DNA from 4 places in the Mesorhizobium sp. M1A.T.Ca.IN.004.03.1.1 genome. Region 1 is predicted to be linked to each of the others. Evidence: predicted binding sites of a transcription regulator. Region 1 holds the regulator's gene; each other region holds the start of a gene.
The links. The regulator LexA, encoded in region 1, represses DNA repair genes until DNA is damaged. The targets are predictions, from matches to a motif close to TGTTCNNNNTGTGTTCNG.

Region 1 (7,231 bases):
CGTCATCGCCGAGGAAATGGCCAATGGCCGCGTCAGGCTGACCATCGATCTCGTCTCGACCGCGCATCCAAAGCTGCGCTACGCACCGGATCGCGTCAGGGTCTCGGCACGCAGGATCCCGGCCGGCATGAAGGCCGGATCGCTGGTGACGGGTTACGCGCGGCTCCTGCCGCCGACAGGGCCGGTCCGTCCGGAAAGTTATGATTTTTCCTTCGACAGCTATTTTTCCGGCATCGGCGGCAGCGGATTTTTCCTCGGCGACCCGAAACTCATTCCGCCAACCGACCCGATCGGCCAGACGAGCATCGCCTCGGCCATCGAGAACGCGCGCGAAAATATTGCCGACCACATCAGAAGCACCGTCGGCAGACCCGAAGGCGAAATTGCCGCCGCACTGATCGTCGGCGTGCGCGCCGGCATTCCGGAGGACATCAACGAGGCGATGCGGCGGACCGGCATCTATCACATCATCTCGATTTCGGGTCTGCACATGGCGCTGGTCGCCGGCACGGTCATGCTTCTGCTGCGCGGCGCCTTTGCGCTGTTCCCGGATTTTTCGTCACGCCGGCCGGTGAAGAAATATGCCGCGACAATCGCGCTTATGTCGATCGCCGCCTATCTCGTCATCTCCGGCGTGGTGGTCGCCGCCGAGCGAAGCTTCATCATGCTGGCCGTCATGCTGATCGCCGTGCTTTTCGACCGCGCCGCGCTGACGATGCGCAACTTGGCGATCTCGGCCATCGCTGTCATCCTGGTGTCGCCGCATGAAGTGGTTGGCCCGAGCTTTCAGATGTCGTTCGCGGCAACCGCCGCCCTTGTCGGCGCCTATGCCGGCTGGTCCGACTACCGCGCCGGCAAGGTGAGAGCGCCGCCGGCAAAGCGTTCGTTCCTGCGGTTCATGTCGCACAAACTGGCAGTCGGAGTAGGTGGTGCCGCGATGACGTCGATCATTGCCGGAAGTGCCACGGCGCTGTTTGCCATCTGGCATTTCCAGCGCGTCTCGCCGCTTAGCCTGCTGGCCAATCTCGCGATCATGCCGATCGTCACGATCGTGATGTTTCTCGCCGTCGCCAGCGCGGTCATGATGCCGTTCGGCTTCGACGGGCCCTTCCTCTATTTGATGGGCAAGGGCCTGGCGGCGATGATCGCGATCTCAGCTTGGATTTCGGAGTGGTCGCCGGTCGATGCCGTGGGCCTGATCTCGATCCATTCGGTGCTGCTGGCGACGATCGCGCTCGTCATCGCCACGATGGCGACTACGTGGCTCAGGCTGGCCGCAATTCCTTTCGCTGCCGCGGCCGTCATGATCATCCCGCAGGTGCGCACGCCGGACCTGCTGATCTCGGAGGACGCGCATCTGGTGGCGATGCCGATCGGCGGCGGCGAACTCGCCATCAATCGCGCCCGCTCCAACGAGTTCACCACCGATAACTGGAAACGTGCGCTCAAGGCCGAAACGATCGTGCCGCCGGAGACATTCGCCAAGGGCACGCTGGACTTGGCCGATCCGGTCGACCTGCCGCCTGGATCGCCCTTTTACTGCACGGGCGATCTCTGCATTGGCCGGCATCCATCAGGCGCGATCGTCGCGCTCGCCGAGAACCGCGAAGCTGCCCGGCCTGCCTGCGACTTCGCAGACCTCATCGTCATCAACGACGCCACGGCCTACAATCCCTGCCGCGATCCGCGTGTCCTCGTTGTCACCAAGCGGCAGCTCGCGCGCGACGGCAGTGCCGCCGTCTTCTTCGATCCGCAATCGGCGACGGCGCGAGCAACCATTCAATACGCCGTCGAAAAACCGTACCGCCCTTGGCACGAACAGCGGCGCTACTCGCGTGAGGCGAGGGGGTTGGCGCCTTACAAGAAGCCCGAGAAGCCGGAAGCCAAGCCGCAGCCCCTCAGTAGCGGCGGATGAGCCCGACGAGCTTGCCCTGAACCTTGACGCGATCGGGACCGAAGATGCGCGTCTCATAGGCCGGATTGGCAGCCTCGAGCGCGATGGAGGCGCCCTTGCGGCGGAAGCGCTTCAGCGTGGCCTCCTCGTCGTCGACCAGCGCCACGACGATCTCCCCGGGGCTCGCAGTGCTGGCGTTGCGGATGATGACCGTGTCGCCGTCGAAGATGCCGGCCTCGATCATCGAGTCGCCTTTGACCTCGAGCGCGTAGTGCTCGCCGCCCGCGATCATGTCCGGCGGCACTGTGATCGAATGCGTCTGGTGCTGGATGGCGTCGATCGGCACGCCGGCGGCAATGCGACCCATCACCGGGATGGAGACGGCTGAACCGGCGTCGTCGTCATTGCTGGGCGTCGGCGTGCGGGCGGGCGCCGCGGGTTTGATCTGGCGGCCGAGATTGCCTTGGCCGCCCTGGATGACGCTCGGCGAGAATTTCTTCGCCGCATTTAGGCCGGGCGCGATCGAGTCAGGTAGGCGCAGCACTTCAAGGGCACGCGCCCGGTTCGGCAGCCGGCGAATGAAACCGCGCTCCTCCAGCGCCGTGATCAGGCGGTGGATGCCCGATTTCGAGGCAAGGTCGAGCGCTTCCTTCATCTCATCGAAAGACGGCGGAATGCCGCTCTCCTTGAGCCGTTCATGGATGAACATCAGCAGTTCATGTTGTTTGCGCGTCAGCATGGCGGCCCCCATGGGTTCTGAAACCAGAATCAGAAAAACAAACCCAGAACAAACACTATCTGTTCCAGTTGTGTTCCGCAACCGTTTAAAGTTTAGTGAATGTGTTGACGTTTTGTTCAGCGTAACATCAGAACGCTGCATTCCTCGCCGGCTTCAGCTGTCGGCGCGAAGGGTTGGCGCACGATCAGGCCATTGGCATCGGCGAGCATCCTCAACATCGAGGAATCCTGGATGCCGAACGGTGTTGCGATCAACCCCCCCGCATCTTCGCGGACCACGGCGCGCACATAGTCCTGCCTGAGATCGTTGGCGTGCATTGCGACGCCTAACCGGGCCGTGCGGATTTCCTGACGGCAGGACCGGCCGCCCAGCCGCGCCAGAAGCGGCTTCAGGAACAGCTGCGAGCAGACCAGGCTTGCGACCGGATTGCCGGGCAGGCCGATGCAGCGAATGTCGCCGAGCCGGCCAAACATCAGCGGCTTGCCGGGACGCATGGCGATCTTCCAGAAGTCGAGCTGCATGCCTTCGCCGGTCAGCACGTCATGGATCAAGTCGTGGTCGCCGACGGAGGCGCCGCCAAGCGTGACGATGACGTCGGCGCCGGCCTTGACCGCCTTCTTGACCAGGGCCGCGATCGCGTCCTTGCGGTCGGCGGCGATGCCGAGGTCGAGCGAGCGCGCGCCGACCGACTGGGCCGTAGCTGTGACGCCACAGGCATTCGACGAGATGATCTGGTCGGGGCCGAGCGCGCTGCCCGGCGGCAGCAATTCGTCGCCGGTGGCGATGATGGCGAGCAGCGGCTGCCGCACCACGTTGAGACTCGGATGGTTGGCCGATGCCGCCAGCGAAAGCGCCGCCGGATCGAGCTGGCGGCCTTTTTCGAGGAGCAGGTCGCCCTCGCAGAAGTCGAGGCCGCGGCGACGGACATTGCGTCCCTCCGCGGTCGGCTCGGTCACTTCGATGCCGCCGCCGCCGAGATCGCGGACATTCTCCTGGATAACGATGGTATCGGCGCCTTCGGGGAGCGGCGCGCCGGTGAAGATGCGCACGGCCTCGCCCTTGCCGACAGAGCCGGTGAAGCCACGCCCGGCGGGCGCCATGCCGATCACGGAGAGCCGGGCCGGCGCCGAGGCTACGTCGGCGGCCCGTACGGCATAGCCGTCCATCGCCGACGCATTGAAGGGCGGCTGGGTGCGCAGAGCCACCACCGGGTCGGCCAGCACCCGGCCGGCTGCTTCGGCCAGCGGCACGCTTTCGCCTGGCAGCGCGGTCGCGCCGTCCAACAGGCGTTGGAGCGCCTCGGCGACCGGAAGCAAAGCCATGCTAAGAACCTGCCTTGTAGTCGCCCGACTTGCCGCCGGTCTTCTCGACCAGCCTGATGCCGGAAATCGCCATGGCGCGGTCCGCTGCCTTGGCCATGTCGTAGATGGTGAGGCAGGCGACCGACGCCGCGGTCAGCGCCTCCATTTCCACCCCGGTCTTGCCGGTAACCCTGGCAAGCGCGCTGACCCTCAGGCCAGGGAGCGCGTGGTCGGGCTCGATCTCGACGGCAACCTTGGTGAGAAGGAGGGGATGGCAAAGCGGGATGAGCTCATGCGTCTTCTTGGCCGCCATGATGCCGGCGATGCGCGCCGTGCCCAGCACGTCGCCTTTCTTGGCGTCGCCGGCCAGGATCATCTCCAGCGTTTCCGGCTGCATGGTGACATACCCTTCGGCGATGGCCGTGCGCGTCGTCTCGGCCTTGCCGCCGACATCGACCATGTTGGCTTCGCCCTTGGCGCCGAGATGCGTAAGCGCGGGCATCCTCAAACGGCCTCGGCCGGCGCCTTGCCCGTCAGCAGAAGGGCGGTCGCGGCGGCCACGTCGGCCTGCCGCATCAGGCTTTCGCCAACGAGGAAGGTGCCGATCTTGCTCTTTTCCAGCCGCCGGCAGTCCTGATGGGTGAAGATGCCGCTCTCGCTGACCAGCAGCCGGTCGTCCGGGACCATGGCGGCAAGCCGCTCGGAAACGTCGAGGCTGGTTTCGAAGGTTCTCAAATCGCGGTTGTTGATGCCGATCAGCCGCGACGAGAGGCGAAGCGCGCGTTCCATCTCCTGTTCGTCATGCACCTCGACCAGCGCGTCCATGCGGAGATCGAAGGCCGTGGCTTCCAATTCACTGGCCAAGGCGTCGTCGACGCTCGCCATGATGATGAGGATCGCGTCCGCGCCCCAGGCGCGGGCTTCATGAACCTGATACGGGTCGAAGAGGAAATCCTTGCGCAGGGCGGGCAGGCTAACGGCGGCGCGCGCTGCGGTCAGAAAGCCGGGCGCGCCCTGGAAGGACGGTGCGTCGGTCAGCACCGAAAGACAGGCAGCACCGCCTTGCTGGTAGGCCCTGGCGAGCGCCGGCGGGTCGAAGTCGGCGCGGATCAAGCCCCTGGAAGGGCTGGCCTTCTTGATCTCCGCAATCAGCGCGAAGCCGCCAGCCTTCCGCTTGGCCTCAAGCGCCGCAAGGAAGCTGCGCGGGGGTTCCGCATCCTTGGCCTTCGCCTTGACCTCGGCAAGCGGCGCGCTGAGCTTTGCGGCGGCGATCTCATCGCGCTTGTAGGCTTCGATCTTGCGCAGGATATCGGACAAAATTCTAACCGTTCGAAATCTCGATGAGCTTGTCGAGCACCGCCAGCGCCCGGCCGCTGTCAATGGCCTGCGCTGCTGCCTCGATGCCATCGCCGAGCGTCGTCGCCTTGCCGGCCACCACCAGCCCGGCGCCGGCATTCATCAGCACAGTGTCGCGATAAGCGCCGGCAGCGCCGCCCAGCATATCGCGCAATGCCCTGGCATTGTAGGCCGCTTCGCCGCCGCGCAGATCTTCCTTGTTATGCCGCTTCAGTCCGACCGCTTCCGGAGTGAGGGTAAAGGTGCGGATCTCGCCGCCGGCGAGCTCTGCGACCTGCGTCTCGCCCGTGGTGGTGATCTCGTCATAACCGTCGCCGTGCACGATCCAGGCATGATCGGTACCCAGCGCCTTCAGCGTCTCAGCCACCGGCATGATCCATTCGGGCAGGAAGACGCCAACCATCTGCCGGCCGACGCCGGCTGGATTCGACAGCGGCCCGAGCAGATTGAAGATGGTGCGCGTGCCGAGCTCGCCCCGGACAGGACCGACATGCTTCATCGCCGGATGATGCGCTGGCGCGAACATGAAGCCGACGCCGGCCTCCTGGATGCAGCGGCCGATCGTCTCCGGTGCGATGTCGACTTTGACGCCTAGCGCCATCAGGACATCCGCCGCGCCGGTCAGCGAGGACAGGCCGCGATTGCCGTGCTTGGCCACCGGGACACCCGCGGCGGCGATGACGAATGCCGATCCGGTCGAAATGTTGACCGAATGCGAATTGTCGCCGCCGGTGCCGACGATGTCGATGGCGCCGCGCGGGGCTTCGACGCGGAGCATCTTGGCGCGCATCGTGGCGACCGCGCCGGAGATCTCGCTCACGGCCTCGCCGCGCACGCGCAACGCCATCAGGAAGCCACCGATCTGCCCCGGCGTCGCGTCGCCCGACATGATGATGTCGAAGGCCTCGCGCGCTTCCTCGAAGGAGAGCGCGGTGCCGGTCGCGACCTTGGCGATATATGTCTTAAGCGCGCTCATCGTGTCTGTGCTTGGGAAACGGCGGCCGGATCGATACGAACGTCATATTGCGACTGCAGCTGCGCCACCAGCTGATCGAGCAGGTCGTCGGATATGCCGGCGCTGAAAGATTTCTGCGCGTCTTCCGGGACAGAGCTGCCATCGGCACCGGCAGGTTCGAAGACTTCGGCAACCTTGAACAGGATCTGACCGTCGCCGGTGGGCGAGGGGATCAGGCCCGTGCTGCCTTCGCCGACGCCGAACATGGCCGCCGCGCCCTCCTTGCCGAAATCGGCATCGTCGGCTTCGCGCTTCAGGCCGCGCTTGGTCTGCTTCTCGAGCTTAAGCTCGCCCGCGATCACGTCGAGCGTCGCACCGGCCTTGAGGCGCTTTTCCAACTCCCCGGCCTTGGCGGTGAGCCGCTTGTCGGTCTCGGCCGCGGTCCAGTCGGCCACCACCTTCTGGCGAACCTCGTCCAGCGTGCGGTCGCGCGCCGGCGTGATCGACTGGACTTCATAGAAAACGAAGCCGTTGGCGGCAGTGGTCAGGCCTTCATTCTCGGTGTTCGGCTCGGCCTCGAAGACGGCCTTGATGAGGTCCGCCGATTGCGGCAGGTCGTTGACGATCGTGCCGTCCGGCCGCTGGCCGGTGCGGTCGATGGCGTCGATGGTGACGACCTTGAGCTTTAGCTTGTCGGCCGCCTGGGCAAGCGAGGCACCGGAAGCGCGGGTGTCCTCGTAGCTGTCGTGGACGTCGAGCAGGACGCGGCTTGCCTCGCCGAGCGCAAGATCCTTGCGGATCTGGTCGGACACTTCCGAAAGCGGCTTCACCACCTGCGGCTTGATCTCGGTGACGCGCAAGAGCACCGGGCCGAAGGCGCCCTGAACCACCGGGCTGACCTCGTTGACGTTGAGCGAGAAGGCTGCGTCGGCCACCGCCTTGTCGGCGATCTTGTCCTTTGCCAGCGTGCCGAGCACGGTGTCGGC
Region 2 (7,231 bases), on a different contig from region 1:
CCGGTCAAGACGCGCAGTTCCTCGACGGCTTTCGACATTGAAACAAGGCGCCCAGCCGCGCCATCGCTGGCGCAGGCGTCGACGACGCAGAGAAGATCGATCAGTTCGAAGCTGTCCATGGCGGCCTCCGCCCACAGGATCCCTTCGCGGAAGACAACGGCGTGGCTGGCGGCCGGGTTCCGCTCGAGTGGTGCATCATGATTTGGCGACAGCCTGGGCGGCCCGCGCCGAGATCGAGCGAAGCGGCAGGCACGGCTTAAAAGCACGTCGCGCACGCCTGTGGTTGTTTTGGATCGACCGGCAAAAGCGCGGCGAACAGGTTCGCGAATCTCGGCAGACTGCGGGATTGTGGGAGTTGCCCGCCACATCGCAGGAAATGGCGGGCAACTCCACTTTCAAACCGCCGATGAAGGGACGTTACTCGACGGTTGTGCCACAATGAGTTGTGGGCCTACTTGTTTCCAGAAATCGCCCATTCGGACCTCTGCGCTCAAAGGTGCGGCCTCAGGTCCCGCCTGACAAGGGACCGTGGCCCGAAAGCAGGAACATTCCAGCTTTGGCGCCGTTGCCACGACATCCCAATCGGCAGAGGAGAGGAAACCATGGCCGACAGACCTACAGTTGTAAACACCAGTGGCGGGGGCGGCGCCGGCACAGCAGTGGCCATCGTTCTTGCCATCATCGCGATCGTGGCCCTGCTGTTCTTTACCGGCATCATCAATGTCGGTGGCCGCACCGGCGGTGGCGGATCGACGGATGTCAACGTGAAGCTCGATGCGCCGAAGGTCGAGGCGCCCAAGGTGGAGACGCCTGCGGCACCGTCGACGACGCCGGCACCCGCACCGGCCGCACCGGCTCCGGCCCCGGCTCCGGCCAACGGCGGCTGATCCGCCTGACGCAACCGGCAGGCCGGCTGCGCGTTTATCGAATGGCTACTCCAGCTTCGGCCCGCGCATTCCTCTGGAAGGCGCGGGCCCTTTTTCTCTCGGGCCCTCTTTTCTTGGGCAGGTCCGCTCAGTCATCCAAATCCATCGGCCGATGGCCCGGCCTTTGATGCCAGACGACCTGGCGGAAATCCGTCAGCTCGACGACTTGATCGCAGGTCGGACAGATATAGTTGTCGCAGCACTGGCGAAGCGCCGGCGGAGTGCGGCGCCCTGCCCCGACCGGCGGACGGGTTTCCGTTTTCCCTACCTGATGAAGCATGATTCCTCCCAGTTTTTCTGATTTTTCGAGTATCGCCTTCCATCCGGCTTGGCCTCGCCTATGGCGGTTTCGATCGGCGCGGTGAGCGCGCGCCCGCGAGCGGAAATGAATATGGACTATCGCGGACGGGGCCTGGCTTTGCCGCCGCACTATTGGCGAAATTCACTTGCCGAGGGTTCACAGGATTCTCCCCAAGGAGCGAGAAACGGGGTGGCCCCTCAACCACCGTCGTGCCAGGCGCAAGGAACAGCAAAACACCGGCAGAGCGTGCTTGCAATAGGGCCTGCGCGGCAAAATCGATTTCGCGCCACGCCCGGCAATTACATTAGCAATCATTCATCGAAAGTCGTATCAATCCAGCAGCGGTCGCCGACGATCGCGCGTCAGGCCCCGCTAATCCTTGGAAATGGGAGGATGCCATGGCCGAAGCTGCAATGAAGGTCACCAAGCTCGAATCCAAGTCGCATAACAATCCCGACGAGGTTCGCTCGCCCGCCAAGACCCGCGTCGAAGTGGTCCGGCTGCCGGGCTACACGCTCGGGCGGCTCAACATGGAGCCGGGCTGGAAATGGTCCGAATGCGTGAAGCCGGTGGTCAAGACCGACAGCTGCCAGGTCTCGCATGTCGGCTATGTCGTGTCCGGAACGATCACCATACGCATGGACGACGGGACGCAGAAGACCTTCGAGGCCGGCACCTCCTATACGATCCCGCCCGGGCATGACGCCTGGGTGGAAGGCAATGAGCCGTTCCAATGCATCGAGGTGCTCAGCGCCGAGCAATACGCCAAACCGGCCTAGCGGCGGCTGTCGGCGAAGGGACGGCCAGAAGAGGGGCGGTGCTCCGGCTCGGCCGCACTTCGTCATCCTGGTCTTCGGCGTCGCTCGGCTCCTGACTTCGTCCTGGCATGACGCAGTTTTGGGCCGCGATCCTTCCCGCCCCTCCCTGGTCTCGCGGTCAACCGGTCAAAGGGGAGCACACCGGCGCAACCGGTCAAAGCCCTTGGTTGTGACGGGTTGCAGATGTTCTCATCCCCAGCTGGCCGGCTTGACAGGAAACTCCTTTTGTTCTCTTTATGTTCACACGCATTACCGCTTACAACAGTTGCTGCTAATGCTGCGATGCCGCAAAGCGGATGAATGGAGCCGGGAGCGCGATGGCCGCCACGAACGCCGCTTCGGCCGCTACGATCCTGCATGCCGATCTCGACGCCTTCTACGCCTCGGTCGAGCAACTGCTCGACCCGTCGCTGCGCGGCAAGCCGATCGCAGTCGGCGGCGGCGTAGTGCTTGCCGCTTCCTATGAGGCGAAGATTTTTGGCGTGCGCGGCGGCATGCCCGGCCGCAGGGCGCGCGAGCTCTGTCCGCAGCTCATCTTCGTCGGCGGCCGCTTCGGCGAATACCAGCGTCTCGGCGACGCCGCGATCAAGGTGCTCGACGATTTCACGCCGCTGGTCGAGCGCATCTCGATCGACGAGGCTTTCGCCGATGTCGCCGGCTGCACGCATCTGTTCGGACCGCCGGACGAAATTGCGCGAACCATCCGCCGCCGCGTGAAGAGCGAGCTCGGCCTGCCGATCTCGATCGGGGTGGCACGGACGAAGCATCTCGCCAAGATCGCATCGCAGGTGGCCAAGCCCGACGGGCTGGTGGTGGTCGAGCCTGGCACCGAGCTTTCCTTCCTGCACGATTTGCCGGTGTCGCTGATGTGGGGCGTCGGTCCGGCAACCAAAGCCAGGCTCGCCGAGATCGGCGTCGAGACGATCGGGCAATTGGCGCGCACGCATAGCGGCGCGCTGGAGCGGCTGATCGGCCATGCCGCCGGCCAGAAGCTCGCGGCCCTTGCCTGGAACCGCGACCCGCGCCGGCTGGAGACGCATCGCCGCGCCCATTCCGCCGGCGCGCAGTCGGCGCTGGGCCGCAAACCGGCGCTGCCGCGCGTCTTCGTGCCGACGCTCCTGCATCTCGCCGATCGCGTCGCCAGCCGCCTGCGCGCCAAGGACCGGCCCGGCCGCACGGTGACGGTGCGCGTGCGCTTTGCCGACAGGCGCGCGGTCACGCGCTCGGTGACGCTGGAGCAGCCGATCCAGGCGACGACCATGCTCGCTGACGTCGCGGAAGAGCTGGTCAGAGGCGTGCTCGCCGCTCACCCGGGCGAACGGGAAATCTCGCTGCTGGCGATCTCGGTCTCGCATCTGGAAGAGCATGCCGAGCTGCAGCTCGAACTGCCGCTCGGCCTGGCGGACGAGAAGCTGAAGCCCGGCAGCCGCAAAGGCCTCGCCCGCTTCGGCGCCGACCGCGCCATAGACAAGATCCGCCGGCGCTTCGGCAAGCAGGCCGTCGGCTACGGCACCGTCGCGCTGCAAGCAGCGCGCTCGGTGCCGGATGAATTCAGGGAGCTGGCGGAGAAGGAGCTGTGAGGGAGGTGCTTCGGCATCTGCTCTGCGGCGCTGGAGATTGGCGAAAGCCGACGCGCCCTCCGATCTCCCCCTTATGGGCCGGCAGGACAGAGGGGGCGGCGACCTATCCCTTCGTCATCCTAGGGCGAAGCAAGGAGCGAAACGACGCAGCGCAGACCCTAGGATGACGAACGGCCGCGATCCTTCGCGACCCTCTCTGGCCTGCCGGCCGTCTCCCCCTCAAGGGTTGAGATCACGCGCTCGGTCGGCTGCCCTCAACCCGCCACAGCCCAGTCCAGCCGCATCGTCGCGCTCATCGTTTGCCCATCTTCAAGCACCGTCAGCCCTTCGCCGTGATGCGCATCGACCGGGTGCGAGACCGGCTCGAAGCAGAAGAAGTCGGCGTCGGATGACGGCGAATAGAGGATATAGACGCCGAGCTCCGGCGAGGCGGTGAGCGTGATCCTGATCCCCTCCTCGAGCTGCGTGATCGAGGCGCGACGATTCCAGCCGTCGAAGGCGTTGTTGACCCAGTCCCACGGCAGCGGGATGGAGCGCGAGAAATCCCAGGCCGGGCGCTCGCTCACCGGCACGACGCCGACCGGCAAATGGCGCTCGTCCTCCAGCCAGACGCGCCTCGCCTTGGCCCCGAGCAGCGTTGTGTCGCCGCGCGGGAACCAGGGATGGAAACCGAGGCCGTAAGGCAGGCGCATGCCGGCGCGGTTCTCCACCGTCAGCTGCGCCTCCAACGCGCCGTCCTGCAGCGCATAGGTCACGGTAGCCGCATAGCGGTAAGGACCGATCGCGCCCTCGTCGAGCACCAGCTCCGCCTCGGTGTCAGTGCGGCGGGCGAGCCGCCACGGTTTTTGGAAACCGTCGCCATGGATCGGAAAGGCTTCGCCCGGAATGTTCGGCGCGACGGCGTGGAAGCGGCCGTCGAAAGTGAAGCCGCCGCCGGAGATGCGGTTCGACCACGGCACCAGGAGTTGGCAGCCGGACGTGCCGGCGCCGTCGCCCGGCTTCAGCAGCGGAACCGGCGCGCTGCCGATCACCAGCGCGTCATAGCGCGCGATCGCTGCGCCCTTCTCAGGCGCCAGGACCAGCCTCGCCTGCCCGTCGTTCAGCTCGACCGCGCCGGCCATATCCTCACCAGCCGCCATCGATGGCGATGTTCTGGCCGCTGATCATGTCGGAGGCGGGTGAGACGAGGAACAGCACGAGCTCGGCGATGTTCTCAGGCTCGATGCGCGTCTTGAGGCTTTGGTTCTCGAGGATCCAGTCATTGTACTGCTTCAACCGGTCGCCGAAGACGCGCGCCTCCGCCTCCGAGACCACCGCGCCCGGCGACACGGCGTTGACGCGGATGCCATGCGGCCCGAGCTCGCGCGCGAGCGACTTGGTGAGCCCGAGCATGGCGCCCTTCGAGGCGACATAGGGCACGTAGCCGTCCCAGCGGCCGTTGAGCGTGATCGAGCAGAAGTTGACGATCTTGCCGTAGCCCTTCGCCTTCATGCCCGGCGCGCAGGCCCGCGCCAGCGCAAAGGCGGCCGAGGAATTGACGCGGATCTGATCCTCATATTCGGCCAGCGAGAACTGCTCGAACGGCCGGTTGATGATCAGCGCCGCGTTGTTGATCAGGATATCGATCCCACCTTCGTTCGCCGCCAGCGCGGCAACAGCCGCTTCCGCATCGGCCAGCCGGTTGAGATCGCAGCCGACGAAGGCAATATCGCCCCTGGCCTGCCCGGCAAGTCCCGCCACCGTCTGCTCGGCATCGCCGATGTCGGGGCGGTCGAGCACCAGCACGCGCGCGCCGGCCCGCGCCAGCGTCACCGCCTGGGCCCGGCCGAGCGAGCCGAGGCCGCCCGTAAGCAACACTTTACGACCAGCGAGCGCCTTCATTGCCTAACCCTCACAGGACAGAATGGACTTCGTCGATCGAAGTGTCGCCGATGCGCTTGTCCAGCACGATCTCGCCGCGCGCCATCGCGACGATACGGTCGCAGCACTCGAAGACGTGGTGCATGTTGTGACTGATGAAGACGCCTGTCACCCCCTGTTCCTTGAGGCCGCGCACGAAGCCGATCACCTTGTTGGTCTCCTTGACCGAGAGGTGATTGGTCGGCTCGTCGAGGATCATTACCTTCGACTTGAAGTGCATGGCGCGCGCGATCGCGACGCCCTGGCGCTGGCCTCCGGAGAGCTCGCCGACGAGCGCGTCGGGGGAGCGCAGATGCAGGTCGACATTGGCGATGGCGCGCACGCTTTCCTCGGCCATCTTCTTCTGGTCGAGGATGCCGACGCCGAGGATCGAAAACCGGGTCGGCTCACGGCCGATGAACAGGTTGCGGGCGATCGACATGGTGGGGACCATGGAATTGTACTGGTAGATGGTCTCAATGCCGAGATCCATCGCGTCGCGCGGCGTCGCGATGCTGACCTCCCTGCCCTCGACCTTGATCTCGCCCTGGTCGGCGCGGTGGACGCCGGACAGGATGTTGATCAAGGTCGACTTGCCGGCGCCGTTGTCGCCGACCAGGCCGAGCGCCTCGCCGCGCTTGAAGTCGAGCGTGACGCCTTTGAGGGCATGCACGCCGGAATACCATTTGTGCAGATCGCGCACAGAGATGATGGCATCGCTCACGGCTCAGCCCTCCATCTTGATGGCCTTGGCGCGCTTGCGCATCCAGGCATTGGCGACGACGGCGAAGATGGTCAGGAAGCCGATGGCGAATTTGAACCAGTTGGCGTCGACATGGCTGAGCACAAGGCCGTTGTCGATGACGCGGATGAGCGTCGTGCCGATGATGCCGCCCATGACGGTGCCGATGCCGCCGGCGAGCGAGGCGCCGCCGATGACGGCGGATGCCACCGCCTGCAGCTCCATCCCCTCGCCGATTGAAGGCAGCGGCGACCCCAGCCGCAGCACCTGCAGCATGCCGGCGAAGCCCGAGAGCACCGAGCACAGCATGAAGCAGACGATCTTGACCCTGGCGGTCGGGATGCCCATCGCGGCGGCGGCCGGCAGGAAGCCGCCGGTAGCCTTGATCCAGTTGCCGAAATTGGTGCGCGACAGCATCAGCGAGGTCAGCACCGCGACCGCGACGAACCACAGAAACGACATGCGGAACATGTTGCCCGGCCCGACGAAGGAAGTGAACAGCCAAGTCGGCAGGTCGGCGGGCAGCAGCGGCGGGAAGCCGCCGGACACGACGACGGTGAGCGAGCGCGCCATGAACAGCATGCCGAGCGTGGTGATGAAGCTCGGGATGGCGAAGCGGATGGTGACGTAACCGTTGACGAAGCCGATGGCCGCCGAGACGAGCAGCCCGGCGAGCAGCGCCAGCGGGAACGGCCAGCCCTGCACCATCAGCACCGCCATCGTCATCGGCATCAGCGCGAAGACCGAACCGACCGACAGGTCGAACTCGCCGCTGATCATCAGGATGGTAACGCCGATGGCGACGAGGCCGGCCTCCGGCAGGATGCCGAGGATGCCTCGCAGATTGTCCTGGTTCAGGAACACGCCGTGGGAGCGGACCTGGAACAGGACAATGAGCAGCACCAGGAGGATCAGCCCGGCCAGTTCCGGCTTCTCGAGATAGGTCTTGAACAGGCGCTTCAATG
Region 3 (7,231 bases), on a different contig from region 1:
GTCGTCGGCGGTGGCGCCGAGGATCGACATCATGGGCGGCGTCACCATGAAGGCGTGGCCGTCATAGGCGCCGTCCGGTCGCTGGCCGAGACCGGGCTTCCAGTTGGTCGCGGGGCGAATGAGATCGGCCAGCCGCTCTAGGATATCGACGCGTACGGCGCGGCGGCCGAGATTGCGATAGCCGGCGAGCTTGTAGAACGTCTTGTCGAAAGCAGGATCGATCACCACCGAGGTGCGGCCCGATGCCAGCGCATGCACCACGTCGCCGAAGCCTGGCTTGTCCTTGCCGTCGCTCTTAAGCGCCCAGAGCAGCGTCACCAGCCCGGCAGGCGCCGGCTTGATCAGCGCCGGCACGAAGACGTGGTAGGCACCGAAGCGGACGCCAAGACGCCGCAGCGCCGCGCGGCCTTCCTGGTCGAGCGACTTCATTTCCTCGGCGATGTCGCGGCGGTTGATGAGACCGAAATGCTCGATGAGCTGGAAGGCGATGCCGCGCGCGATGCCGGTGAGCTGCTCGGCATTCTTCAAATCGACCAGCGGCTTCAAGAGCGACTCGATCTGGAAATTGACGAAACGCTCGGCGCGCGCCGCGACCTTGTCGCGGGCAGGGCCGGTGAGCTGCTCGTCGGCAAGCAGCACAAGGCGCGGCTTCAAGGCCTCGTCGCCGGCAACCAGGGTGCCGATCGGCGCGCCGATCCAGCGCAGGACACCGTCCGAGCCCAATGCCAGATCGCCGTTGGCGCAGGCGGCGAAGCGCTCGGCGCGCGCCTCGAACTCAGCCGCGAGCGCCTTCTGGGCAGCGGTGCGCACCGCCTTGGCGTCCTCGCCGCCGGCGCTCTGGTCGGCGGTGAAGCGGAATCCCTGCAGCTCGCCGACGTGATGGCCTTCGACGAGCACGGTTCCGGTTGGGCTGATTTCAGCTTCAGGCATGGTATTTTCTCTAAGGCGCCGCATGAGGACGGAAGTCCTGCGGTCTACGAAGCGTTTCGTCAACCGCTCATGCAGCGCATCCGACAATCTGTCTTCGATTTCGCGCGTCTTTTCCTGCCAGTGTAGCTGATCGGCCAGCCAGCCCGGTCGGTTGGAGACGAAGGTCCAGGTGCGGATCTGGGCGATCCGGTGCGACAGCGTGTCGATATCACCATCCGTGGTGTCGGCCCGCCGCACCTGCTCGGCCATGTAATTCTCATCGACATGGCCATGGCGTGCAAGGTCCATGTAGATCGAGGCGATGAGGTCGGCATGCTGGGCGGGCGCGATCTTGCGGTAGTCCGGCAGCGCGCAGGCCTCCCACAGCAGCGCCACGCGCTCCCTGCCGGTGGCTAGCGTCCTGATGTCCGCGTCGCGCGACAAATGTTCCAGCGCCTGGGCGTCGACCGCCGGCAATGCCCGGGTCAGCCCTTCGACCGGCGCGTTGGTCTCGATCGAGCGTTTCAGGGCATCGAGGCTGGCAAAATCGAAATCGGCGGTGCGCCACTGCAGCACCTTCACCGGGTCGAAATCGTGCCCCTCGATCTTCTTGACCAGATCCTCGTCGAACGGATCGACCTGGCCGGTGACGCCGAAGGTGCCGTCGCGCAGGTGTCGGCCGGCACGCCCCGCGATCTGGCCTAGCTCGGCGGCGGTCAGGTTGCGGTATTGGTAACCGTCGAACTTGCGGTTCTGGGCGAAGGCAACGTGCTCGAGGTCGAGGTTCAGGCCCATGCCGATGGCGTCGGTGGCGACGAGATAGTCGACGTCGCCCGACTGGAAGATCTCCACCTGGGCATTGCGGGTGCGGGGACTGAGCGCGCCGAGAACGACGGCAGCACCGCCCTGCTGGCGGCGGATCAATTCGGCGATGCCATAGACCTCGTCGGCGGAGAAGGCGACGATCGCCGTGCGCCGCGGCAGGCGGGTGAGCTTCTTCGAGCCGGCATAGGCAAGATGCGACAGCCGCGGCCGCGTCACCACCGAGACGCCCTTCAGCAGGCGTTGCAGGATGCCGTGCATGGTGGCGGAGCCCAGAAGCAGCGTCTCCTGGCGGCCGCGCAGATGCAGGATGCGGTCGGTGAAGATGTGGCCGCGTTCGAGGTCGCCGGCGAGCTGCACCTCGTCGATGGCGACGAAGGCGGCATCGGTCTCTCGCGGCATCGCCTCCACGGTGCAGACGGAATATCTCGCGCTCGCCGGCACGATCTTCTCTTCGCCGGTGACCAGCGCCACCTTGCTGGCGCCGACCTTCTCGCAGACGCGTGTATAGACCTCGCGGGCAAGGAGCCTCAGCGGCAGACCGATGATGCCGGTGTCGTGCGCCACCATGCGCTCGATGGCGAGATGGGTCTTGCCGGTGTTGGTGGGGCCGAGCACGGCCGTCACGTCGCGGCCGGAAAGGATCAGCGGCTGGGAGGGTTTCGGCTGGATATTCATCGGCTCGGAAATGAGGCTTTCTGCCGCTTGTTGTCGGGGACGCGGCGGTTCCGTCGCGTGTGACAGGGCACACATAGGGATTTCAGACGCGAAGCGAAAGCGGAATGTTCCCATCAAGGGAAAGCGGAATGTTCCCATCAAGAGATGGCGCGACGACAGGCAAGGTCAAAATCCGCGGTCGATTAACCGTTGGAACGAGTCTGGAACGAATCGGCGACGAATCACTGACTCACTCTGATTCAGGTTTTGTTCACGGCTACATATGGATTTTTTGGCCATGAGTCTCACCAGATGCTGAATCTGTGAATTGGCCCGTTTCGTGCTTAGCTCGCGCTGGTTCCGGAGCGTCGTTAACCTTTGCGGGGGAGCGACTGCGACGGACTCGAGCGCGGCCGCCAACATTGTGAAATGGTTGATCTTTCCTAACCGGCGTTAATCTTGTTCGCGCTATTTGCGGCGTGGCGTGTTAACTTTTCGGCCAAAGCCGGAACGAATCGGCGACGAATCAGCGATCTGCAAAGCTTCCTGTTTTGTTCACCTCTAGATATGGTGTTGTCCAAAGCTTGTGCACCGAAAATCCACAGCTTGTGAACCGGGTTTCCCACAGGGCGCGGGGAGGCCGTTAACTTTTGCGTGCCAAATTGAGGCATGCCCACCCGGTGCTGCCGGAGCGCAGACAAAAACAGGCGGCCCGTTTGCGGCGGGCCGCCTGCCATCGGTGTCAGAAGAGTTCAGCCGAACAAGATCTCAGGCGAAATACTGGCCGCCATTGGCGCTTATGGTCGAGCCGGTGATGAAGCCTGCGTCTTCGGAGGCGAGGAAGACAACGCAGCGCGCAATCTCCTCCGGCTCGCCGAGACGGCCGACCGGGATCTGAGCGATGATCGATTCCCGCACTTTTTCCGGCACGGCCATGACCATGTCGGTGGCGATGTAGCCGGGGCAAACAACGTTGACGGTGATGCCGGCGCGGGCGCCTTCCTGGGCAAGCGCCTTGGTAAAGCCGATATCGCCGGCTTTCGAGGCCGAATAATTGACCTGGCCCATCTGGCCTTTCTGGCCGTTGATCGAGGAGATGGTGATGACGCGGCCGAACTTCCTATCGCGCATGCCGTTCCATAGCGGATGCGTCATGTTGAAGACGCCGGAAAGGTTGGTGTCGATGACCTCCTTCCACTGCTCGCGGGTCATCTTGTGGAACATGGTGTCGCGGGTGATGCCGGCATTGTTGACCAGCACCGAGACCGGACCGAGATCAGCCTCGACTTGGGCGATGCCGGCGGCGCAAGCGTCATAATCGGCGACCGACCATTTGTAGACGGGGATGCCGGTCTCGGCCTTGAATTTCTGGGCCGCCTCGTCATTGCCGGCATAGTTCGCGGCGACCGAATAGCCGGCATTCTTCAGGGCCACCGATATCGCCGCACCGATGCCGCGCGATCCGCCCGTGACGATTGCTACCTTGCTCATGCATTTCCTCCCTTTGGTCGGAAGAGCGAATAGGGAGTGGCGAATAGCGAGTAGGGATCGATAGCCCGTCGTGCAACGCCATTTCCCCCTATTCGCTACTCCCCATTCGCTATTCGCTCAGTTCGCCATTCGCTCAGTTCAAGGCTTCCACACACATCGCAACGCCCATGCCGCCGCCGATGCAAAGCGTCGCGAGGCCCTTCTTTGCGCCGCGGCGGCGCATCTCGTAGACCAGCGTGTTGAACACGCGGGCGCCCGAGGCGCCGATCGGATGGCCGATGGCGATGGCGCCGCCATTGACGTTGACGATCGAGGGATCCCAGCCCATGCCCTTGTTGACGGCGCAGGCCTGCGCGGCGAAGGCCTCGTTGGCCTCGACGAGATCGAGGTCCTTGGCCGACCAGCCGGCCTTCTCCAGCGCCCGCTTCGAGGCCGGGATCGGGCCGGTGCCCATGATCGCCGGATCGACGCCGGCGGTCGCCCAGGAGGCGATGCGGACCAGTGGGGTGATGCCGCGCCTGGCAGCCTCGGCCTCGCTCATCAGCAGCGCGCCGGCGGCTCCGTCATTGATGCCCGAAGCATTGGCGGCGGTGACGGTGCCGTCCTTGTCGAAGGCCGGCTTCAGCTTGGTCATGGCATCCAGCGTAGCGCCGTGGCGGATATATTCGTCCTGGTCGACGATGGTGTCGCCCTTCTTGCCCTTGATGGTGACGGCGACGATCTCGTCCTTGAACTTACCGGCCTTCTGCGCCGCCTCGGCCTTGTTTTGCGAGGCCAGCGCGAACTCGTCCTGGACTTCGCGGGTGATCTGGAACTGACGAGCGACGTTCTCGGCGGTGTTGCCCATATGGTAGCCGTTGAAGGCATCCCATAGGCCGTCCTTGATCATGGTATCGATCATCTTGTAGTCGCCCATCTTGACGCCGGCGCGCAGGTGCTGGGCGTGCGGCGACAGCGACATCGATTCCTGGCCGCCGGCGACGATCACCTTGGCGTCGCCGGTGGCGATCTGCTGCATGCCGAGCGCAATGGCCCTCAAGCCCGAGCCGCAAACCTGGTTGAGGCCCCAAGCAGTCGTCTCCTTGGGCAGACCGGCATTGATGGAAGCCTGGCGGGCCGGGTTCTGGCCCTGAGCGGCGGTCAGCACCTGACCGAGGATGACTTCGTCCACCTCCGCCGGGTCGACCTTGGCACGCGCGAGCAATTCCTTGATGACGACCGCGCCGAGCTCGTGCGCGGGCGTGGCGGCGAAACTGCCGTTGAAGGAGCCGACTGCTGTGCGGGCTGCGCTGGCGACGACGATTGAATTGGAAGCGGACATTTTCTTCTCCAGGCTTCGAGGTGTCGTTAGGCTATCCTTGGAGACTTTCTTGCCCGTTCAAGCACCTGAGTCAAACCGGAAATCGGCATGGCCGCCATGCGCGGCAAGCAAGTCGAGCGCTTATCGTGACGGCGTGGCCATCGCGCTGCAGCACAATTTGGCCCGCCCTTTCGGCATTAATTGATGCCGCACTGCACAAACCGCTTGGAATTGTGACGCTTTTGCGCATATCCTCGACAAATGGCGCAATCGTTACCGGCCGCTTACTGTGAACGCGCCGGTATCCTGGGGAGGATACGGATGGCCGCAAAAGACGACCCGATCGTCATCAAGAAGTACGCCAACCGCCGGCTCTACAACACCGGCACCAGCACCTATGTGACGCTCGAAGATCTGGCCGAGATGGTCAAGAAGGGCGAAGAATTCACCGTGCAGGACGCCAAGACCGGCGACGACATCACGCATCCGGTGCTGACCCAGATCATCTTCGAGCTGGAGAACAAGGACGGGCAGAACATGCTGCCGATCCCGTTTCTGCGCCAGCTGATCTCCTTCTACGGCGACCAGATGCAGATGATCGTGCCGAGCTTCCTCGAACAGTCGATGATCGCCTTCTCCAAGGAGCAGGAGCGTTTCCGCGAGCAGCTGAAGGGCGCCTTCGGCAAGACGCCGATCGACATGATGAAGACGCCGATGAAGGCGCTGGAGGAACAGACGCGGCGCAACGTCGAGATGTTCCAGAACGCGATGCGCATGTTCACGCCGTTCCCGTCCGGCGGCCCCAATTCCGCTGCGCCCGCCGAGCCGCCGAAGAAGGACGAGAAATCCGACGACCTGCAGGAATTGAAGGCGCAGATCGCCGCCATGCAGCGCAAGCTCGACACCATGTCGTGATGGCTAGCCGTCAGGTGTTCCTGCAGGGCCGTCATAGCGGGCTCGCGGCCTGATCGGCCTGTTGCTCGTCACCTGCTCGATGGCATGCGCCGTCCAGCCGATGCTGCGACCGAGCGCGAACAGGCGAAAGGGCGCGTCGGCGGGGAGATTGAGGCTGCGCGTCAGCGCGGCCAGCGCGAAGTCGACATTCGGGCGCATGCCGGTCGCGGCAAGGACGGCGTCGCGCAGCTGAAGCAGATTGTCAGCGATGTCGAGGTCGGGCAGCAGAGCCTCGGCGCGCGGATCGCCTTCGGGATAGAGCTGATGGCCGAAGCCGGGCAGCGGCCGGTCGTGGGCCAGCCAGCGCGCGATCGTCTCGTCCGGCCCGAGCCGCTCGGCATCCTCGACCAGCGCGATGGCCGCGGCGCCGGCGCCGCCATGACGCGGGCCGGTAAGGGCAGCGAGCCCGGCAAGCAGGCAGGCCACGATCGGCGCGCCGGTCGAAGCGGCGACGCGTGCGGCGAAGGTCGAGGCGTTGAGCTCGTGATCGGCCAAAAGCACCAGCGCCTTGCGGATGAGATCGGCACCGGCAGCGTCGACCGACCAGCCGCGCGCCAGCCTTTCATGCACCGGCTCCGCCCCCGGGCTTGCACCGAGTGACGTCGCGAGCACGCTGGTGGCGCTGGCGCCATCCTGCTGCAGCATGCCCGGCCTGCGGCCGAGCGAAGGCCGGCCAGCCGCGGCAAGCGCCGACAATCTTGCAAAGGCCGTCGGGGTGCCGCTCTCGCGAACGATCGAAGGCGTCAGCGATGCGAAGGATATCGCGGCGCCGGATGCCCAAAGCAGGCTTGCTGCCTCCTCCAGCGTCGCTGTCGCGGCAAGCGCAACGGCATCCTTGCCGCGATAAACGAGGCGGCCGTGCAGCACGGTCGAGATGGCAGTGGTGATCGCTGGCTCGCCCCAGGCGATGGCGCTTTCGGCGATCGCCTGGGGGCTGCGCCCGCGCGCCCGACGGGTGGCGAGCGCGGCTATGTCGTCGGCTCGATACTGGCTGCGGCGCGGATCGGCCCCGTCGGGCCGCATGCCGATGCGGCCGCGGCTGACATAGGCGTAAAGGGTCTGCGGCCGGACCTTGAGCCGCGCCAGCGCTTCCTCCCG
Region 4 (7,231 bases), on a different contig from region 1:
ATCCGCAACGTTGTGACCGGCAAGGCGCGGGGTGTCTTCCAGGGTCGCATCAACGTCCACCAATACGCGCAGAAGACCAACGCTAAGATGGCGTGCAACACGCTGCTCCTGTCGGACGAGGGTGAGTTCTCGACCAAGCCGGAACTGGAAATCTTCGCCGACGACGTCGTCTGCGGTCACGGCGCGACGGTCACCGAGATCGACCACAACCATCTGTTCTATTTGATGGCGCGCGGCATTGACGAGAAAGCGGCTCGCGGCCTTCTGGTGAAGGCTTTCGTCGCCGAAGTGATCGAGGAACTGGACGACGAGGAGCTAGTCGATGCGCTCGAAGCGCGGCTCGACGCCTGGTTTTCGACGCACGGATAGCGCTTTCACCTTCTCCTACTTGGGAGAAGGTGAATTGGCGCGGAGCGCCAAGACGGATGAGGGGTGCTGGACGGAGTGAGGCGAAGCCTCGAAAGACCTTGTGATGGACCAGAAGATCGAAACCGCTCCCTACGACGTCGAGGCGATCCGCCGCGACTTCCCGATCCTGTCGCGGCAGGTCTACGGTAGGCCGCTGGTCTATCTCGACAACGGCGCCTCGGCGCAGAAGCCGCAGGTGGTGCTCGACACGATCCAGCACGCCTATTCCCAGGACTACGCCAATGTCCATCGCGGCCTGCATTTTCTGTCGAATGCCGCGACCGATGCTTATGAGAAAGCACGCGAGACGGTACGCCGCTTCCTCAATGCGCCGAGCACCGACAACGTCGTCTTCACCTCCAACACCACCTCGGCGATCAACACGGTCGCCTATGGCTACGGCATGCCGAGGATCGGCGAGGGCGACGAGATCGTGCTCTCGATCATGGAGCACCACTCCAACATCGTGCCCTGGCATTTCATCCGCGAGCGGCAGGGCGCGAAGCTTGTCTGGGTGCCGGTCGACGATCTCGGCGCCTTCCATATCGAGGAATTCGAGAAGCGGCTGACGAACCGCACAAAACTCGTCGCCATCACCCATATGTCGAACGCGCTGGGCACGGTGACGCCGATCAAGGAGATCGTGCGCATCGCGCATTCGCGTGGCATTCCCGTGCTCGTCGACGGCAGCCAGAGCGCCGTGCATATGCCGATCGACGTGCAGGACCTCGATTGCGACTTCTTCGTCTTCACCGGCCACAAGGTTTACGGTCCGTCCGGCATCGGCGTGCTCTTCGGCAAGAAGTACATGCTGGAAGCGATGCGGCCCTTCATGGGTGGCGGCGAAATGATCGAGGAGGTGACGGAAGACATCGTCACCTACAACGAGCCGCCGCACCGTTTCGAGGCCGGCACGCCGCCGATCGTGCAGGCGATCGGGCTGGGCGCCGCGCTCGAATATATGGAAAAGGTCGGCCGCGAGCGCATCGCGGCGCATGAGGCGGACCTCAAGAATTACGCGCACGAGCGGCTGCGCGCCATCAATTCGCTGCGCATCTTCGGCGACGCGCCCGGCAAGGGCGCCATCATCTCGTTCGAATTGCAGGGCATCCACGCCCATGACGTGTCGATGCTTATCGACAGGCAAGGCGTCGCGGTCCGCGCCGGCACGCATTGCGCCCAGCCGCTGTTGAAACGCTTCGGCGTGACCTCCACATGCAGGGCATCGTTCGGCATGTATAACACCAGGGCCGAAGTCGACGCTTTGGCCGATGCGCTGGAAAAGGCGCGAAAGTTCTTCGGATGACGATGATGGACGATGTGACCACCACCGCAGAGACCGCGCCGGAAACGGCCGGTAACGGGCTCGTCTCAGCCTCGGCGATCCCCGCCGACGAGCTGGCGAGGCTGACCGACGATATCGTCTCGGCGCTGAAGACGGTCTACGATCCGGAAATCCCGGCGGACATCTACGAGCTCGGCCTCGTCTACAGGATCGACATCGAGGACGACCGGACGGTCAAGATCGACATGACGCTGACCGCGCCGGGCTGCCCGGTGGCCGGCGAGATGCCGGGCTGGGTCGAGAACGCCGTCGGCGCCGTGGAGGGAATTTCTGGCGTCGAGGTCAACATGGTGTTCGACCCGCCGTGGACACCCGACCGAATGTCGGAAGAGGCGCAGGTCGCGGTCGGGTGGTACTAGCCAGCGTCCCTACTAAGGTTGGCTGGCTTGCAGCAAAGGTGAAACTTCACCATCTTAAAGGCAGACTCATTCCGCGGGCCTTGAACCCGCGCGAACGTGGAGAATGACATGGGACGCTTCGCCGTCATCACGATGACCGTCAAGGCCGCGGACCGCGTGCGTGAGATCGTCGCTACGCGCGACAACGCGCATGGGATCCGTCTTGGCATCAAGAAGGGCGGCTGCGCCGGGATGGAATACACGGTCGATCTGGTCACCGAGCCGAACCCCAAGGACGATCATATCGAGCGCGACGGCGCGCACGTCTATGTCGCGCCGGAAGCGGCGCTTTTCCTGCTCGGAACCGAGATGGATTTCGAGCAGACGACGCTGCGAACCGGCTTCACCTTCAGGAACCCGAACCAGAGCTCGGCCTGCGGCTGCGGCGAATCCGTCGAGCTGAAGCCGGCCGATCTCAAGGCGCTGGCGGAGGTGCGCGCTTCAAGCGCTGCTTAGGTGAGCGCCGAGGCATATCGCTGGCGATGTGCCTGCTGTGACCAGGAGTTCACCGGACTTCCCACCGATATAGCCTTTGGCGCACCGGGGAATCCAGACGCGCTTGACGAGGTAGCTCGGTCGACTTTCCGCAAGAACGACGATTTTTGCGTGGTGAGTTACGCCACGGGGCAAACAGACCGCTTCATTCGTTGCCTGCTGCCCTTGCCGGTACCTCAGTTGTCCGAAGAGTTCTGTTTCGGTGTTTGGATGTCGGTCTCGGAAAGAAGCTGGAATGTCTATCGAGCCATGTATGATAGCGGCCAATATGAGGACGAGCTCTGCTTCGGGTATTTGATGCACGACATTCCTGAGTATCCGAGCTCGATGCGCCTGCATGCCAATGTTGTGTTTCAGCCCGGCAATCTGCGTCCCAGGGTTTTTCTGCATGATGCAGACCGCCCCTTGGTCGCCGCGCAGCGCGAAGGGGTAGATGTGAGGCAGATCGAGCGCTGGGTTGCGCTAACCCATCGCTCTTAGATTCAGGCTTAGTCCATCCACAAGCCGGTGCGCTTGTGCCAGTCGGCGATCGATTCTTCGGGATAGACCTCGAACACCTTGTCGTTCTCGCCGATCGCCGGCTCGACCCAACTCGCCTTGTATTTCAGCATCAGGTGCACCTTTTCCGGCGGCTTCGGCAGGTCGCTGTCGATCGCCGATGCGAAGGGATGGACGAGGTCCGGCCAAGTCGGGTCGTAGAGCCAGAGCGCGGCGCCGCATGTCTTGCAGAAATTGCGCTCGCCGGTCGAGACCTCGCAGTGCGGATGCTCGTCGTCCTCGATCTCAGCGCGGTAGACGCCGAGATTGGGCTTGCCGGTGACCTTGAGCGTTTCGTTGTCGGCGCCGAGATTGATGGCAAAACCGCCGCCGCCCTGCTGCTTGCGGCAGATCGAGCAGTAGCAGAGCATGAACGGCACGGGCGTGTGACTTTCCACCTCGAAGCGGACGGCGCCGCAGCGGCAGGAGCCTTTGAGCAGGACAGGCATGGCGCGAAACTCCATTTCATGTCTCAACCTGTCAGCATGCTGTTGGTTGCTGCGATGACAAGGCCCATGCCGGATGAGATGATTGCGGCATGGACAATGACCGCCTCGAAGAATTGTTCGAGAGCCTGGGGCCGATCAGCATCCGAAAACTGTTCGGCGGCAAGGGCATCTATTGCGACGGCGTCATCGTCGCGGTGGTCGTGCGCGGCGAACTGATGCTGAAGGCCGACGAGGAGACGATCCCCGAATTCGAGGCCGCCGGCTGTAGCCAATGGACCTATACCGGCTCGCGGCACGGCAAGGAGGTGGCGATGCCTTATTGGAGCGTTCCCGACAGTGCCTTCGAAGATCCCGACGAAATGGCGATCTGGGCGCGGCGCGCTTATGAGGCGGGGCGGCGCGCGGGCAGATAAGGCCTATAGCGCCTTCGCGATCTCCGCCGCCAGCCGCGCATTGTTCTCGACCAGCGCGATGTTGGTCTTGAGGCTGCGGCCGCCGGTGAGCTCCAAAATCTTCGACAGGAGGAACGGCGTCACGGCTTTGCCGGTGATGTTCTGCGCTTCGGCCGCCTTCTGCGCGGCCTGGATGTAGCCGTCCATCTCGGCTGCCGGGATCTCGTCGTTCTGCGGCACCGGGTTGGCGACCAGTATGCCGCCGCCCAAGCCCAGCGCCTGCCGCGTGCGGTAGAAATGCGCGATATCTTCAGGCGCATGCAACGTCAGCGGCGCGCGGAAGGGCGATTGCCTGGACCAGAACGCCGGCATGGTCTCGCAGCCATGGCCGATGACCGGCACGCCGCGCGTCTCCAGCACTTCCAGCGTCTTTTCGATGTCGAGGATCGCCTTGGCGCCGGCCGACACGACGATGACCGGCGTGCGCGCCAACTCGTCGAGATCGGCCGAGATGTCAAAACTCTTTTCGGCGCCCTTGTGGACGCCGCCGATGCCGCCGGTGGCGAAGACCTTTATGCCGGCCATGTGCGCGGCGATCATGGTGGCGGCCACGGTGGTGCCGCCGGTGCGCTTTTGGGCGACGGCAAAGCCGATATCGGCACGCGACAGCTTCATGGCGTCGCCGGTCATGGCAAGCGATTCGCGCTCGCCATCGGAAAGGCCAATCTTGATGCCTCCATCGACCACGGCGATCGTCGCCGGCACGGCGCCGCTCTCGGCGATGATCTGCTCGACCTTGGCGGCCATCGCGCCATTGTCGGGGTATGGCATACCGTGGGTAATGATGGTGCTTTCCAGCGCCACCACAGGCCGCCCGGCGGCAAGCGCCTCCGCCACTGGCGGATGAATGTCGATGAAGGGGCGGGCGGTTTCGGGCGTCATGTCCGTTCTCCACTCCGGAGAAAACACTCCGGCAAGATAGTTTGTGGCCCTATGCCACCACCCGTGCCTCGGGCACAAGGGCAAGCGCCTGGCCAAAACTGCCGGCGGTGAAAGACGGTACCGCCTCGGCGCTCTCGATGGCGAGCATCGCCGCGGCAACACCTTCGCGCAGTGCCTTCCGCAAAGGCAGCCCGCGCAGCAGCGCGGCAACCGTTGCTCCGGTCAGGGCGTCGCCGGCGCCGGTTACGTCGGCAACTCGTCGCGGGGCGGGTGGGTCGATGGCGAAGACGCCCGATTGGTCGAAGCCGAGCACCGGAGCACTGCCGGCCGTGATCACGCCTGCCGTCAAGCTCAGCCGCCTGAGTTCCCCGACAAGATCGCGGCCGGAAATATCCGCACCAGCCAGCGCCGCCGCCTCTCGGCGGTTCATGAACAGCAGCGAAAGATTGCCGAGCAGCGGCGCTAGCCGCACCACCTTGGCCGGCGAGATGGCGATGGCGAAAATCGGCCTGTCGCCGGCTTGCGCAACCAGACGCTCGAGGGCCGCCGTTGGCAGGTTCGCGTCGCAGAGGATCGCGTCTGCCTCGGCGATCGCCTCGCGCACCTTGGCGCGGCGGATCTGCTTGGGGAAGGCGAGGTCGTAAAGGCCCATATCGGCAAAGCCGACGATCAGCTCCCCCTCGCTGTCGATCAGCGCAGTGTAGCTCGGCGTCGTGCGGTCGAGGAACACCGCCGAAAGGTCGGCGATGCCGGCCTCGTCGATCGCCGATGCGACGGTCTCACCCGCCGCATCGCCGCCGCGCACCGAAAGCAGCGAGGCCGAGACGCCGCGCTTCACAATGCTGCGCAGCGCGTTGAAGACGCCGCCGCCGACATCCTCGCGCATGATGCCGGGATTGGATGCGGCGGGCACGTAAGGGCCCGAGACCTGGCCGCGCCGGTCGATATGGGCGCCGCCCAGCGCCAGGATATTTGGGGATGTCGGCATGCCGCGGGGGTGACCTCGTTGATTGTTTGCGTGGGCACACTAGGTTTCCGCGCATCGCCCCGCAATCGGGTCTCGATTCGGGCCGCCCGGATAACGAGATCTCGCTTGGATCAGCAGCACTGGCTCACGCCATCTCTAGTGAGACAAAAATAGAACAAATCCAGATATTATTTGTTTTCCAGCCATTTGCTGCCTCTTGCCAGATGAGAACAAAAAAGGTACAAACTGGCAGGGATCACGGATTGTCCGGCCTTCATTGACGACCAAGGGGTGATGTATCATGGCTCAGAATACTTTGCGGCTTGTAGAGGATAAGGCAGTGGACAAATCAAAGGCTCTGGATGCGGCGCTGTCGCAAATCGAGCGCGCTTTCGGCAAGGGCTCGATCATGCGGCTCGGCGCCAATGAGCAGGTGGTCGAGATCGAAACCGTGCCGACGGGATCGCTCGGGCTCGACATCGCGCTCGGCGTCGGCGGGTTGCCGCGCGGCCGCATCATCGAAATCTACGGGCCGGAAAGCTCGGGCAAGACGACGCTGGCGCTGCACACGGTTGCGGAAGCCCAGAAGAAGGGCGGTATCTGCGCCTTCGTCGATGCCGAGCACGCGCTCGATCCGGTCTATGCCCGCAAGCTCGGCGTAGACCTCGAAAACCTCCTGATCTCGCAGCCCGACACGGGTGAGCAGGCGCTGGAGATCTGCGACACGCTGGTGCGCTCCGGCGCCATCGACGTTCTGGTGGTCGATTCGGTGGCGGCACTGACGCCGCGCGCCGAAATCGAGGGCGAGATGGGCGATGCGCTGCCCGGCCTGCAGGCCCGTCTGATGAGCCAGGCGCTGCGCAAGCTGACCGCATCGATCTCGCGCTCCAACACCATGGTCATCTTCATCAACCAGATCCGTATGAAGATCGGCGTCATGTTCGGCTCGCCGGAAACCACGACCGGAGGCAACGCGCTGAAATTCTATGCCTCGGTGCGCCTCGACATCCGCCGCATCGGCTCGGTCAAGGATCGCGACGAAGTGGTCGGCAACCAGACCCGCGTCAAGGTGGTGAAGAACAAGCTGGCTCCGCCCTTCAAGGTGGTCGAGTTCGACATCATGTATGGCGAGGGCGTGTCGAAGACCGGCGAGCTCGTCGATCTCGGGGTCAAGGCCGGCGTGGTCGAGAAGTCGGGCGCCTGGTTCTCCTACAATTCGCAGCGTCTCGGTCAGGGCCGTGAGAACGCCAAGCTTTTCCTGCGCGACAATCCGGACACGGCGCGCGAGATCGAGCTGG

Region 2: a site for LexA is predicted at 2,272-2,289, ahead of dinB (DNA polymerase IV). Genes of this name have one in related genera too.
Region 3: a site for LexA is predicted at 2,600-2,617, ahead of EOD29_RS16295 (helicase-related protein). Genes of this name have one in related genera too.
Region 4: a site for LexA is predicted at 6,160-6,177, ahead of EOD29_RS26305 (carbohydrate kinase family protein). Genes of this name have one in related genera too.

The regions. Positions count from the first base shown of each region.
Region 1 is NZ_RZTV01000008.1:17,697-24,927, reverse strand. Features, by position in the region: gene EOD29_RS22565 (ComEC/Rec2 family competence protein) at 1-1,915, shown strand, start outside; gene lexA (transcriptional repressor LexA) at 1,899-2,633, opposite strand; gene glp (gephyrin-like molybdotransferase Glp) at 2,750-3,955, opposite strand; gene moaC (cyclic pyranopterin monophosphate synthase MoaC) at 3,957-4,436, opposite strand; gene trpC (indole-3-glycerol phosphate synthase TrpC) at 4,439-5,254, opposite strand; gene trpD (anthranilate phosphoribosyltransferase) at 5,256-6,266, opposite strand; gene EOD29_RS22535 (peptidyl-prolyl cis-trans isomerase) at 6,263-7,231, opposite strand, start outside.
Region 2 is NZ_RZTV01000003.1:172,125-179,355, reverse strand. Features, by position in the region: gene EOD29_RS11045 (hypothetical protein) at 1-119, opposite strand, end outside; gene EOD29_RS11040 (hypothetical protein) at 203-442, shown strand; gene EOD29_RS11035 (hypothetical protein) at 603-887, shown strand; gene EOD29_RS11030 (cupin domain-containing protein) at 1,626-2,006, shown strand; gene dinB (DNA polymerase IV) at 2,363-3,625, shown strand; gene EOD29_RS11020 (aldose 1-epimerase) at 3,880-4,764, opposite strand; gene EOD29_RS11015 (SDR family oxidoreductase) at 4,751-5,506, opposite strand; gene EOD29_RS11010 (ATP-binding cassette domain-containing protein) at 5,517-6,248, opposite strand; gene EOD29_RS11005 (ABC transporter permease) at 6,252-7,229, opposite strand.
Region 3 is NZ_RZTV01000004.1:474,944-482,174, reverse strand. Features, by position in the region: gene EOD29_RS16295 (helicase-related protein) at 1-2,409, opposite strand, end outside; gene EOD29_RS16290 (beta-ketoacyl-ACP reductase) at 3,157-3,879, opposite strand; gene EOD29_RS16285 (acetyl-CoA C-acetyltransferase) at 4,013-5,200, opposite strand; gene phaR (polyhydroxyalkanoate synthesis repressor PhaR) at 5,501-6,094, shown strand; gene EOD29_RS16275 (citrate/2-methylcitrate synthase) at 6,098-7,231, opposite strand, start outside.
Region 4 is NZ_RZTV01000012.1:329-7,559, reverse strand. Features, by position in the region: gene sufD (Fe-S cluster assembly protein SufD) at 1-369, shown strand, start outside; gene EOD29_RS26340 (cysteine desulfurase) at 473-1,714, shown strand; gene EOD29_RS26335 (SUF system Fe-S cluster assembly protein) at 1,720-2,112, shown strand; gene sufA (Fe-S cluster assembly scaffold SufA) at 2,221-2,607, shown strand; gene EOD29_RS26325 (DUF2199 domain-containing protein) at 2,608-3,126, shown strand; gene EOD29_RS26320 (GFA family protein) at 3,135-3,632, opposite strand; gene EOD29_RS26315 (TfoX/Sxy family protein) at 3,722-4,045, shown strand; gene EOD29_RS26310 (pseudouridine-5'-phosphate glycosidase) at 4,049-4,966, opposite strand; gene EOD29_RS26305 (carbohydrate kinase family protein) at 5,016-5,954, opposite strand; gene recA (recombinase RecA) at 6,235-7,231, shown strand, end outside.